DNA from 3 places in the Streptomyces sp. NBC_00464 genome. Region 2 is predicted to be linked to each of the others. Evidence: riboswitches for the same ligand, from Rfam matches in the RefSeq annotation. Region 2 holds a riboswitch; each other region holds the start of a gene.
What was found. A riboswitch is a leader RNA that binds a small molecule or an ion and turns the genes downstream of it on or off. The one in region 2 is predicted to bind cyclic di-AMP.
Positions count from the first base shown of each region.

Region 1: linked by a shared signal. The riboswitch ahead of OG912_RS05880 (M23 family metallopeptidase) and the one ahead of OG912_RS00730 (M23 family metallopeptidase) in region 2 are both predicted to bind cyclic di-AMP.
Region 3: linked by a shared signal. The riboswitch ahead of OG912_RS21255 (transglycosylase family protein) and the one ahead of OG912_RS00730 (M23 family metallopeptidase) in region 2 are both predicted to bind cyclic di-AMP.

Region 1 covers NZ_CP107899.1:1,369,845-1,373,823, forward strand. Annotated here, with positions in the region: gene OG912_RS05880 (M23 family metallopeptidase) at 1-772, opposite strand, end outside; cyclic di-AMP (ydaO/yuaA leader) riboswitch at 786-953, opposite strand; gene OG912_RS05885 (M16 family metallopeptidase) at 1,170-2,552, opposite strand; gene OG912_RS05890 (M16 family metallopeptidase) at 2,579-3,946, opposite strand.
Region 2 covers NZ_CP107899.1:164,998-168,976, forward strand. Annotated here, with positions in the region: gene OG912_RS00725 (SGNH/GDSL hydrolase family protein) at 1-349, opposite strand, end outside; gene OG912_RS00730 (M23 family metallopeptidase) at 561-1,502, opposite strand; cyclic di-AMP (ydaO/yuaA leader) riboswitch at 1,506-1,664, opposite strand; gene OG912_RS00735 (tyrosine-protein phosphatase) at 2,139-2,951, shown strand; gene OG912_RS00740 (DUF6126 family protein) at 3,042-3,218, opposite strand; gene OG912_RS00745 (helix-turn-helix domain-containing protein) at 3,266-3,874, opposite strand; gene OG912_RS00750 (aspartate aminotransferase family protein) at 3,964-3,979, opposite strand, start outside.
Region 3 covers NZ_CP107899.1:4,709,871-4,713,849, reverse strand. Annotated here, with positions in the region: gene eno (phosphopyruvate hydratase) at 1-1,129, opposite strand, end outside; gene OG912_RS21255 (transglycosylase family protein) at 1,416-2,177, opposite strand; cyclic di-AMP (ydaO/yuaA leader) riboswitch at 2,182-2,355, opposite strand; gene OG912_RS21250 (transglycosylase family protein) at 2,656-3,615, opposite strand; gene OG912_RS21245 (cytochrome P450 family protein) at 3,720-3,979, opposite strand, start outside.

The DNA.
Region 1 (3,979 bases), 1.2 Mb from region 2:
GCGTGGTGCGGGCCTCGAAGTGGAGGTGCGGGCCGGTCGAGTTGCCGGTGGAGCCGGAGAGACCGATCTGCTGTCCGGCGCCGACGCTCTGGCCGACGGACACGCCGATCGAGGAGAGGTGGCCGTACTGGGTGTACGTGCCGTCCGTCATCCGCAGCACGATGTTGTTGCCGTACGCGCCGCCCCAGCCGGCCTCGACGACCGTACCGGCACCGACGGCGACGACGGAGCTGCCGGACGCGGCGTGGAAGTCGATGCCCGAGTGGCTGCCGGAGGACCAGAGCGAGCCACTGGACTTGTAGCCGGTGCTCACGTACGAACCGGCGACGGGGAGCTGGAAGGAGCCGAGCCGGGCGCGCTCGGCGGAGCGGGCGGCACGCGCCTTCGCCTCGCGGGCCTCCGCGGCACGGGCAGCGGCCTTCGCCTTCGCGGCGGCCTCGGCCTTCGCGGCAGCCTTCGCCTCGGCCTCCGCCTTCTTCTTCGCCTCGGCCTTCTTCTTGGCCGCTTCCGCCTTCTTCGCGGCAACGTCGGCCTGGTGCTGCTGGGCGTCCGCCTGTGCGTCGATCCGGTCGGCGAGGGTGCTCTCGATGGCGATGACCTGGGTGAGGCCGGTCTCGCCGACGGGGGTCCCGGTGTCAGCGGCAAGGGCCGGGGAGGCCAGTCCGCCGATGACGCCGGTGGTGGCCAGGGTCGCGATACCGACGGCCTTCGCGCCGCTGCGCGTCAGACGGCCCGGGGCACGATGCTTCCCGGTGGCACGGGTGAACGCCATGAAGTGGCTGGTCCTTTCCTTCCTTCTCGCCTACCGGGTTAGCTGACGGGTTCGGAGCAGGAAGGTCTCCTACGGATCCCTCGGCCTCGTGCGAGGCGCGGGCATCCGATTCACCCCAGGGACTGCGTGGGTCCCCGGCTCCCCAGGCTCGCGCCTGACGGGGACTCGGCGATGACTGCCCGGTACGTCGCGGATGCGGCATACGAGTGACGGACAGCGGAGCCGACGCTAAACGGGGGCCCTTCCCCCCACCAAACGGACAGGCCGCTTTGTAGCGCATCCCACAGGGCAGACAGGCAACCTCTCCCACAAAGCGGACAAAACGAAAGGTCCCGGCGGAGACAGCTCCGCCAGGACCTTTCGTTTGCCCCGATATGAGGCGAAGTAGCCGATCGACTCAGCCGGTCACGACCGATACCTCACCGATGCCGAGCGCCCTGACCGGATCGGCGATCTGCGCGGCGTCACCGACCAGAACCGTGACCAGTCGGTCCTGCGGGAAGGCGTTGACCACAGCCGCGGTCGCCTCGACCGTGCCGGTCTCCGCCAGACGCGCGTACAGGTGCGCCTGGTAGTCGTCCGGGAGATGCTGCTCGACCTGGTCGGCGAGGGTGCCCGCGACCGAGGCCGCCGTCTCGAACTTCAGCGGGGCGACACCCACGAGGTTCTGCACGGCCGTCTCGCGCTCGGCGTCCGTCAGCCCTTCGGCCGCCAGGGTCCGCAGCACCTTCCACAGGTCCTCCAGCGCCGGGCCGGTGGACTCCGTGTCCACGGAACCACTGATGGCGAGCATCGCCGCCCCCGTCGCCCCGGAGGCGGAGTCCGGGGCCGAGGAGCGGAGCACCTGGGCGAAGGCCCGCACGCCGTAGGTGTAGCCCTTCTCCTCGCGCAGCACCCGGTCGAGGCGGGAGGTGAGCGTGCCGCCCAGGCAGTACGTGCCGAGGACCTGCGCCGGCCAGACGCTGTCGTGCCGGTCGGCGCCGATGCGGCCGATCAGCAGCTGCGTCTGTACCGCGCCGGGGCGGTCCACGATCACCACCCGGCCCGTGTCGTCGGCGGTGATCGGCGGAACCGGGCGGGACTCCGCGGTGTTGCCCGACCAGTCGCCGAGGGTGTCGGCGAGCAGCGCGTCCAGGTCGATGCCCGTGAGGTCCCCGACGACCACGGCCGTCGCGGTGGACGGACGGACATGGGCGTCGTAGAAGGCGCGCACGGCTGCCGAGTCGATCCGCTCCACGGTCGCCTCGGTGCCCAGGCGCGGGCGCGACATGCGGGCCGTGGCCGGGAAGAGCTCCTTGGCGAGCTGCTTGGCGGCGCGCCGGGCCGGATTGGCCTGCTCGTGCGGGATCTCGTCGAGCCGGTTGTTCACCAGCCGCTCGATCTCGCTGTCGGCGAAGGCCGGCGCCCGCAGCGCCTCGGCGACCAGGCCGAGCGCCTTGGCCAGCCGGGAGGCCGGAACCTCCAGCGAGACCCGGACGCCCGGATGGTCGGCGTGGGCGTCCAGCGTGGCACCGCAGCGCTCCAGCTCGGCGGCGAACTCCTCGGCGCTCTGCTTGTCGGTGCCCTCGGACAGGGCGCGCGACATGATCGTGGCGACCCCGTCCAGGCCCTCGGGCTCGGCGTCCAGCGGGGCGTCGAGGAAGATCTCGACGGCGACGACCTGCTGGCCGGGGCGGTGGCAGCGCAGCACGGTGAGGCCGTTGGGCAGGGAGCCGCGCTCGGGCGCGGGGAAGGCCCAGGGCCTGGCCACGCCGGGGGCGGGCTGCGGGTGGTACTCCATCGATACTTCAGCCGCGGCAGCGTCGGTCACTTGTCCGCTCCTTCGTGCGCGTCGGTGTCGGTGGCGGCATCGTCTTCCGCCTCTTCGGCGGACTCGACCGGCTCGTAGACCAGCACCGCCCGGTTGTCGGGCCGCAGCTGGGCCCTGGCGGCAGCCTTGACCTCCTCCGCCGTCACGTCGAGCACCCGGTGCACTGCGGTCAGGGCGAGCTGCGGGTCGCCGAACAGCACGGCGAACCGGCACAGTTCGTCGGCACGGCCCGCGACCGTACCGAGGCGGTCCAGCCACTCGCGCTCCAACTGGGCCTGAGCGCGCTCCATTTCCTCCGGCGTGGGGCCTTCCTCGGCGAACCGGGCCAGCTCCTCGTCGACCGCGGTCTCGATCTGCGCCACCTCGACACCACCGGACGTCTTGACGTCCAGCCAGCCGAGCGAGGGCGCGCCCGCGAGCCGCAGCAGCCCGAATCCGGCCGCGACGGCCGTCCGGTCCCGGCGGACCAGGCGGTTGTGCAGCCGGGACGACTCGCCGCCGCCCAGCACGGTCAGCGCGAGGTCCGCGGCGTCGCACTCACGGGTGCCGTCGTGCGGCAGCCGGTAGGCGGCCATCAGCGCACGCGCCGGGACCTCCTCGCGGATCTCCTCACGCAGCTGGCCGCCGATGATCCCGGGAAGCGCGCCGTCGCGCGGCGGCTGCTTGCCGTCGTGCGCGGGGATGGTGCCGAAGTACTTCTCGATCCAGGCGAGCGTCTGCTCGGGGTCGATGTCACCGACGACGGAGAGCACCGCGTTGTTCGGCGCGTAGTACGTACGGAAGAAGGTCCGCGCGTCGTCCAGTGTCGCGGCGTCCAGGTCGGCCATCGAGCCGATCGGGGTGTGGTGGTAGGGGTGGCCCTCCGGATAGGCGAGCGCGGTCAGCTTCTCGAACGCGGTGCCGTACGGGACGTTGTCGTAACGCTGACGGCGCTCGTTCTTGACGACGTCACGCTGGTTCTCCATGGACTCCTCGTCGAGCGCGGCGAGCAGCGAGCCCATCCGGTCGGCCTCCAGCCACAGGGCCAGCTCCAGCTGATGCGTCGGCATCGTCTCGAAGTAGTTGGTCCGCTCGAAGCTGGTGGTCCCGTTGAGGGAGCCGCCGGCGCCCTGGACCAGCTCGAAGTGTCCGTTCCCCTTGACCTGGCCGGAGCCCTGGAACATCAGGTGCTCGAAGAGGTGAGCCAGACCGGTGCGTCCCTTGACCTCGTGGCGCGAACCGACGTCGTACCAGAGGCACACCGCGGCGACCGGGGTCAGATGGTCCTCGGAGAGCACCACGCGCAGGCCGTTGGCCAGACGGTGCTCGGTCGCTGTCAAGCCGCCGGAGCCGGCCTGGGCTGTGGCCGTGTGACCCATGGGCATGTACGTCCCTTCGATCGCGATACTGGATGTGGT
Region 2 (3,979 bases):
CCGGCCGGATGATGTCGTTGCCGCCTGCGCAGAAGCTCACCAGATCGGGGGCGAGTTCCCTGGCGCGCGGCACCTGCTCCTCGACGATCTGGTCGAGGAGGCGTCCTCGTACGGCGAGATTGGCGTATCTGAAATTCCCGTGTGCGGATCCTGCGGTGTCCGCCACGTCGGTGTCCGGGAGCTGGTCCGCGAGGAGTACCGCGAACCGGTCGGCCCATCCGACGAAGGTTCCGTCCGGGCCGGGGTCACCGACGCCCTCGGTGAAGCTGTCGCCAATCGCCGCGTACGACCCGATGGCGCCCTGTCGGTTGATGACGCCCTGCTGGATGTTGTTCGAATCGTCTGCCACAAGGGCATATCCTGCACCGTCGAATGTGACCTACGCGACCGTAATATGGGGTTGACGGGTGGTGAGATAGACCACCCGGTCAGTTTTTGGTAAAGGGGGAATAAGTACACCCCCCAAGTGCTGCCTTCCGCAAAGCAGAAGGACGGTGCGCCGCCGCGCACCGTCCTTCTGCTTTGCCCAGGTCCGGGTCACCGGACCGGTGTGGCCCGGATCAGACGTTGATCCCGTGCGACGCCAGGTAGGCGATCGGGTCGATGTCCGAGCCGTACGCCGGACCGGTGCGGACCTCGAAGTGGAGGTGCGGGCCGGTGGCGTTGCCGGTGGAGCCGGACAGACCGACCTGCTGACCCGCGGTCACGGTCTGGCCCGCCGAGACGGAGAGCGAGGACATGTGGCCGTACTGCGAGTAGTGGCCGTCGGCGTGCTTGATGACGACCTCGTTGCCGTACGCGCCGCCCCAGCCGGCGGTGACGACGGTGCCGGAGGTGATCGCCTTCACGCTCGTGCCGGTGGAGACGGGGAAGTCGATGCCGGTGTGGCTGCCACTGGACCAGCTGGCGCCGGAGGCGCGGTAGGCGGTGGTGTGGTTGCCCGGGACCGGGTGGACGTAACCGGAGTCGTTGCTCTGGGCGGCCGGGGCCGAGGTCTCCTTGGACGACGAGTCGTCGGAGGAGGACGAGTCGGAGGCCGTGGAGGCCTTCGTCTCGGTCTTGGCCGGAACCTTGGGCGCGGCCTTCGACGGGGTGGTGGAGCCCGTGGAGGTGGTCGAGGCGTGGCCCCAGGCCTTGCCGCCGAGGGTCAGCTTCATGCCCGGGAAGATCAGGCTCGGGTCGTCGCCGACGACCTTGCGGTTGTCCTGGTACAGCTTCTCCCAGCCGCCCTTGAGCTTGTGCTCGGCAGCGATCTTCGACAGATAGTCGCCGGAGACCACGGAGTAGGACGTGGTGCCGGCCTGCTGCTTCGCGACCGGCTTGGCCGGGGTGGCGTGCGCGGCGGCCGACTGCGAGGCGGCGGGAGCGGTCTGCTCCGCGGCGTTGGCACCGGTGGCGCCGAGCAGCGGAAGCGCGATGACGGCTCCGCCGGCACTCGCGACGACGACGCCACGGGCGATGGTGCTGGACTTGGGACGGCGGTGCTTACCCGATATGGGCATGAAGGTTTTCCTCTCCGGCGCCTGCGAGGTGAGCTGTCGGGTTCGGACTGGAGATGTCCGGTCGCGACTGGCGCGACTTCACCCCGAGCCGGCCGGATTCCCGGTCGGCGGCTTACCTGGTTCCCCCGCTCCTGCCACGCGGTGAGTGGGTGCGAATTCCGGGCGGCGGCAGGATTAGGCGGTCCGTCCGGATTGACAGCGAACGTAAACGAGCCGGGACGGCGGAAACAAGCCACGGGTTCCATGGTTGATTCGTCTACGGAAAACCGGCGAAGAATTCCGGTCACACTCCGTGGATTATGGATCTTGGCTTTCCGCGCGGCGTCCGGAATACCCCAACGCCTCACCGCCACACACCGTCACGGATATGATCCCGCTCACGAGAGGTCGGCCATCTCCCGCGTAAGCGGGGCATGTTCGACTAAAAGCCCCAATACGGACATGTCGCGCTCGTTGCCCCACCGCGCCGGAACCTCGGCGGGGATCGACACCTTCGCGGCCCGGGGCCACAGACCCGTGACGTCGGCCCGAAGTGCGGGCCCGCCCAAGATGATTGTCCGAGGAATCAATGTCGTATCGTCACGAGAGTGGACACGCCGGCGACACGCGCCGGCGACAGAGCCTCCAGGAGTGACCGTGACGCAGCAGCTGCCGCAGACCCCGTCGACGGAGCCCGAGCTGGCGGGTGTCCGCAATTTCCGTGATGTGGGCGGGCTGCCCACCTCGGACGGCCGCCGGGTGCGGTACGGACGGCTCTACCGCAGTGGTCACCTGGCACACGCCACGGCCGAGGACGCCGCGTTCCTCGCCGGTCTCGGCCTGCACACCGTCTTCGACTTCCGCAACGCGGCCGACCAGAAGCTGGACGGCCTGGACGTGGAGCTGCCCGGCGTGCGCAACGTGTGCATCCCGCTCACCGACCCGGCGGACGGCACGGAGTTCTGGCGGATGGTGCGCGACGGCAACATGGACGAGCTGCGGTCGATCCTGGCCGACGGCAAGGGGTCCCAGCGCATGATCAATTCCTACCGGCAGATCATCCTGGAGCGCACAACCGAGCACAGCCGGGTACTGCACGCCCTGGCCGAGGACAGCGTGCCCGCCCTGATGCACTGCGCCGCCGGCAAGGACCGGGCGGGCCTCTCGATCGCGGTGTCCCTGCTCGCCGTCGGCGTCGAACGCGAGGCCATCGAGGCCGACTACCTCAAGTCCAACGACGCGCACCGCCGCTACAAGGTCAGCCGCAGTGACACCTCCCCCGCCGGAATGACGCCCGAGGTGATGGAGCTGCTCAATCCGCTCTTCGGCGCCCACTCCGACTACCTCGCCGCGGCCTTCGCCACCATCGACGAGACCTGGGGCAGCACCGACCGCTACCTCGCCGACGGTCTCAAGATCACCCCGGAGATCCGGGAGCGGCTGCGCGAGCGCCTGCTCGACGAGGCCTGACCGTACGGGCGGCGCCCGCCACTACCGATGGTGCACCGCCGCACCGGCCCGTGGTGCACCCTCACGGCTACTGGTTGTGCATTCCCACGGCTACTGGTTGTGCATCCCCACGGCGAACAGCAGATAGAGGAAGCCCGCGATGATGTGCCCGGCCACCAGGTAGGCGAAAAGCCTGATGACGAGCCCGCGGGGCATCTTCTTCTCCTGCGGGTCGTAGTTCTTGGGCCGGCCCGGGCCGAGCGGGTCGTAGTTCTCGGAATCGGACATGACAGGTCCTCTCTGGCGACCGGCGGGCCGGTGGCGGGGACGGGCTCTCAGCGACGGTGGATCCCGCTGCCGAGACACAGCTCGGCAGCGGGGCTCTGCAGCAGGGTGTGGACGAAGAGCAGCTCGGCACCGTCGCGGTCCAGGGCCGCGATCCGGTGCGGGGTGAGCGAGTCGAAGTGCGCGCTGTCACCGGGGGCGAGGTCGTGGACGGTCTCCCCGAGGGTCACCCTGAGATGCCCGGCCAGGACGTACAGCCACTCCTCGCCGGGATGGACGCGCACCAGGTCGCCCTGGGCGCCGTGCGGGACCAGGACGCGCAGCGCCTGCATCGCCCGGCCGGGGCCACCGGCCTGCTGGTACATCCAGCCGTCGGCCTCGGCGCCCTCGAACCTGCGGCCACGGACGATCGCGTCACGTTCCGGGGGGATCTCGCCGAGCAGCTCGGAGACCGTCGTACCGTAGATCCTGGCAAGTCCGAGCAGCATGGGCAGCGAGGGCTGGCGTCGGCCCGTTTCGAGCCGGGACAGGTGGGCGGGCGAGAGCCCGGCCCGCTGGGCGGCGGTCTCCAGGGTGAGACCACGGCTGCGGCGCAGTTCGCGCAGGCGTGGCGCGACCCCGGGCAGCTCGTCTGCCACCCCTCCTTCTGGAGGATTCATATGTCCATTGGGCCAGGACCTTTCCTCGGAGGCAAATTTCTTGCCTCCGAGGCAAAAGTCGCCCCGGCCAGGCGCCGGATACGCCGCGATCAGCGGTTGGCGACG
Region 3 (3,979 bases), 4.5 Mb from region 2:
CGAGGTCGGCGATGGTGACGTCCTCGGTCTCGCCGGAACGGTGCGACATCATGCACTTGAAGCCGTTGCGCTGGGCCAGCTCGACGGCGTCCAGGGTCTCGGTCAGCGAACCGATCTGGTTGACCTTGACGAGCAGGGCGTTGGCGGAGCCCTCCTCGATGCCGCGGGCCAGACGCTCCGGGTTGGTGACGAAGAGGTCGTCGCCGACGATCTGCACCTTGGCGCCGATCTTGTCGGTGATGACCTTCCAGCCGGCCCAGTCGTCCTCGTACAGCGGGTCCTCGATGGAGACCAGCGGGTACGCGGAGACGAGCTCCTCGTAGTACTCGGTCATCTCGGCGGCCGAGCGGGACTTGCCCTCGAACTCGTACTTGCCGTCCTTGTAGAACTCCGAGGCGGCGACGTCGAGCGCGAGCGCGATGTCCTTGCCCGGGGCGTAGCCGGCTTCCTTGATGGCCTCGACGATGAGGTCCAGGGCGGCGCGGTTCGACTCCAGGTTCGGCGCGAAGCCGCCCTCGTCACCGAGACCGGTGGACAGGCCCTTGGTCTTCAGGACCTTCTTCAGCGTGTGGTAGACCTCGGCGCCCCAGCGCAGGGCCTCGGAGAAGGACTCCGCGCCGATCGGAGCGATCATGAACTCCTGGATGTCCACGTTGGAGTCGGCGTGCGACCCACCGTTGAGGATGTTCATCATCGGGACGGGCAGCAGGTGCGCGTTCGGGCCACCGAGGTAGCGGAACAGCGGCAGGTCCGAGGCCTCGGAAGCGGCGTGGGCCACGGCGAGCGAGACGCCGAGGATGGCGTTGGCGCCGAGGGAGCCCTTGTTCTCGGTGGCGTCCAGGTCGAACATCGCCTGGTCGATCAGCCGCTGCTCGGTCGCGTCGTAGCCGACGAGCTCCGGGCCGATCTGCTCGATCACGGCGAGGACAGCCTTCTCGACACCCTTGCCGTGGTAGCGGTTGGGGTCTCCGTCACGAAGCTCGATGGCCTCGAACGCACCGGTGGAGGCGCCGGACGGAACGGCAGCACGGCCCGTGCTGCCGTCGTCGAGGCCGACCTCGACCTCGACCGTGGGGTTTCCGCGGGAGTCGAGGATTTCCCTGGCTACGACGACGTCGATGGACGGCACGAGGCATCTCCTTCTGGGATATGACGCTGGTGGTGCAGGGTCGCTTTGGCCTTGCGACAAGAGCCTAACCGGCCTGGCCGCCTCAACCGGCCGACCGCCCGTCCCCTGGGACGAAAAAGGACCCAAGGACAGGCAGAGTGGGGCAAACGGTCAGAATTTTACTGACGAGTAACTACAACAGTTGAACGATCAACGCCGAAACCGGCCGACCCCGGCCCGGTACGCACGGGGGGAAGGTGCGCACCGGGCCGGGGCGGCCGGAATGGTCAGCGAGGAGAGATCGCGACTACTTCGTCAGGTGGAGCTGCTGGCCCGGGTAGATCAGGTCGGCGTCCGTGACGATGTCCTTGTTCAGCTTGAAGAGCTGCTCCCAGCCACCCTTGACCTGGTGGTCGGCGGCGATCTTGCTCAGCGAGTCGCCGGTGACGACCTTGTACTCGCCGTCACCCTTCTCGACCTTCTTGCCGGTCGGGGTGGTGACGGTCTTCGACTCGGCCTTGGGGGCGGCCGAGCGGTCCGAGCGGTTGGTGGCGGGGGCCTCGGTGCGCTCGGCCTTCTTCGGCTCGGCCTGCTGGACCGGCGCCGACTCCTGCTTCGGGGCGGCCTCGGCCTTGGGGGCGGTCTCCGTCTTGGCGGCGGAGGAGCCGGTGTCGACGCCCGGGTCGACACCGTCGTTGCTCAGGTTGCCGGCGCCGGCGCAGGACCAGGCACCCGGGCCCTGCAGGTCGAGGAGCTTCTCGGCGACGGCGATCTGCTGGGCCTTGGTGGCCAGGTCGGCGCGGGCCGCGTACTGGGTGCCACCGGCGGCGGCCCAGCTGGACTGGGAGAACTGCAGGCCACCGTAGTAACCGTTGCCGGTGTTGATGGACCAGTTGCCGCCGGACTCGCACTGGGCGACGGCGTCCCACGTGGAGACGGAGGCGGCGGAGGCGCCGGTGGCACCCATCAGGGGCACGGCGATGGCGGCACCGGCGACACCGGCGAGCGTGGCGATACGGACGGCCTTGGACGGGCGACGGTGCTTGTTGCCCTTGCTGTTGAGCAGCATCGAGACTTCTCCTCACCGACGCCTACGAGGTGAGCTGTCGGGTTCGGGCCTAGTGAGTTGCCCGGTCGCACGTCCTAGCGCACGACTTAACCCCTAGCCGCTCCCGATGCGTCGTGTTCGACGACCGGGCCCGGCGCTTACCTGGGTCCCCCGCTCCTGCCTACGGCGCTTTACGCGTCTGTTCCCTTCGACCGACGGCAGGATTCGGCGTGACGATCGACGGGGCCCGCGGTGCGAGCGGTTCCGACCGTAAACACACCCGCCCTCATATCCAAAGATGGACATACCGGATAAACAGCCCTTACTTGCATCCGAAGAACCATCGTTTGCGCAGGTCGGAACGGATGCGGCGGGACCTCCCGGACAAGACACGCCAGTTCACGCAAAGAGACCCATGTCTCACTCGGTCAAAAGTGGGACATAGGCCTCTTAACTACCCCAACTTTTGGGGTGTTTTCAGCTGATCATCAGACCGCGCTCACTCGGCCTTCACGCCGAGATCGAGGCTCTGGCCAGGAAGAATGAGGTCCGGATCGGAGCCGACCTCCGCCTTGTTGGCCTCGTACAGCTGGGTCCAGCCGCCGGACAGGTCCTGTGCGTCGGCAATGGCCCAGAGGCTGTCGCCCGCGCGCACGGTGTACGTACCGTCAGCAGCCGGGGCTCCGGTGTCGCGTGCGTCACTGTCACCGCGCGAGGCGTGCCGCCCCGCGTCCCGGTCAGCGCCGCGACCGCTCCCCCGGGTCTCCTCGGGAGCCGGAGCGCCCCGGTGCTTGCCGGCCTTCTCCTGACCCCCGGCGGGGTCCTCCTCGGCGCCGGAGGCGTCACCCGAGGGCGTGGTGGAGGGCGTGGCCGACGGAGAGGCGGACGCGTCCGGCGTCCCGCCCTTGCCCTTGGCCTCGTCCGCGGCGTCACCCGTGGCCTCGTCCGTCGGCTCCGTCGCGTCCGAGGACGTGTCGTCCGACGCGGCGTCATCCCCGGAGGGGTCGGCGCTCGCGGACGGATCCGCGCTTCCGGTCGGGTCGGCGGAGGGCGTGGTCCCGGGGTCCACACCCGGCAGACCGCTGTCCACGGCGAGGCCGGAGATGACCGCGCAGCTCGGCCACGCCTTCGGACCCTGGTCCTCCAGGACCTTCTCCGCCACGGCGATCTGCTGCGAGCGGCTGGCGAGGTCGGCGCGCTCGGCGTACGAATCACCGCCGTACGACTTCCAGACCTCCTGCGAGAACTGCAGGCCGCCGTAGTAGCCGTTGCCGAGGTCGGCACTCCACATGCCGCCGCTCTCGCACTCGGCCACCCGGTCCCAGGTCGAGGCGTCTGCGGCGTGCGCGCCTGCCGCGCCGAGCAGCGGGATGGCGATGGCCGAACCGGTCACGCCTGCGGCGACGATGATCGCGGGTGCCTGCCGAGGGCGACGGTGTCTGCCGTTAGCGGAGCCCATGGGGATGCCTTCCGTGTGACTGACGAGTGACTGGTGAGTCGACGGTGAACCTAGCGGGACTCGAACGTGTGTCACAAGTCGATGCAGCAGAGATCACGTGAAAGTCACAGAGTTGACAGAGTGTCACCTTCGTCGTGCGCCGGCCCCGGCGTGAACTCCACCGGCAGCGTGCGCAGTCCGCGCATGATGAGCCCGCCACGCCATCGCAAATCGGCAGGATCCCCCGCAAGTCGCAGGTCCGGAAGGCGTTTCAGAAGCGTGGCGAGGGCGGCCTGCCCCTCCAGCCGGGCGAGCGGTGCTCCCAGGCAGTAGTGGATGCCGTGCCCGTATCCGAGGTGCTGATTGTCACGCCGCGCAAGGTCCA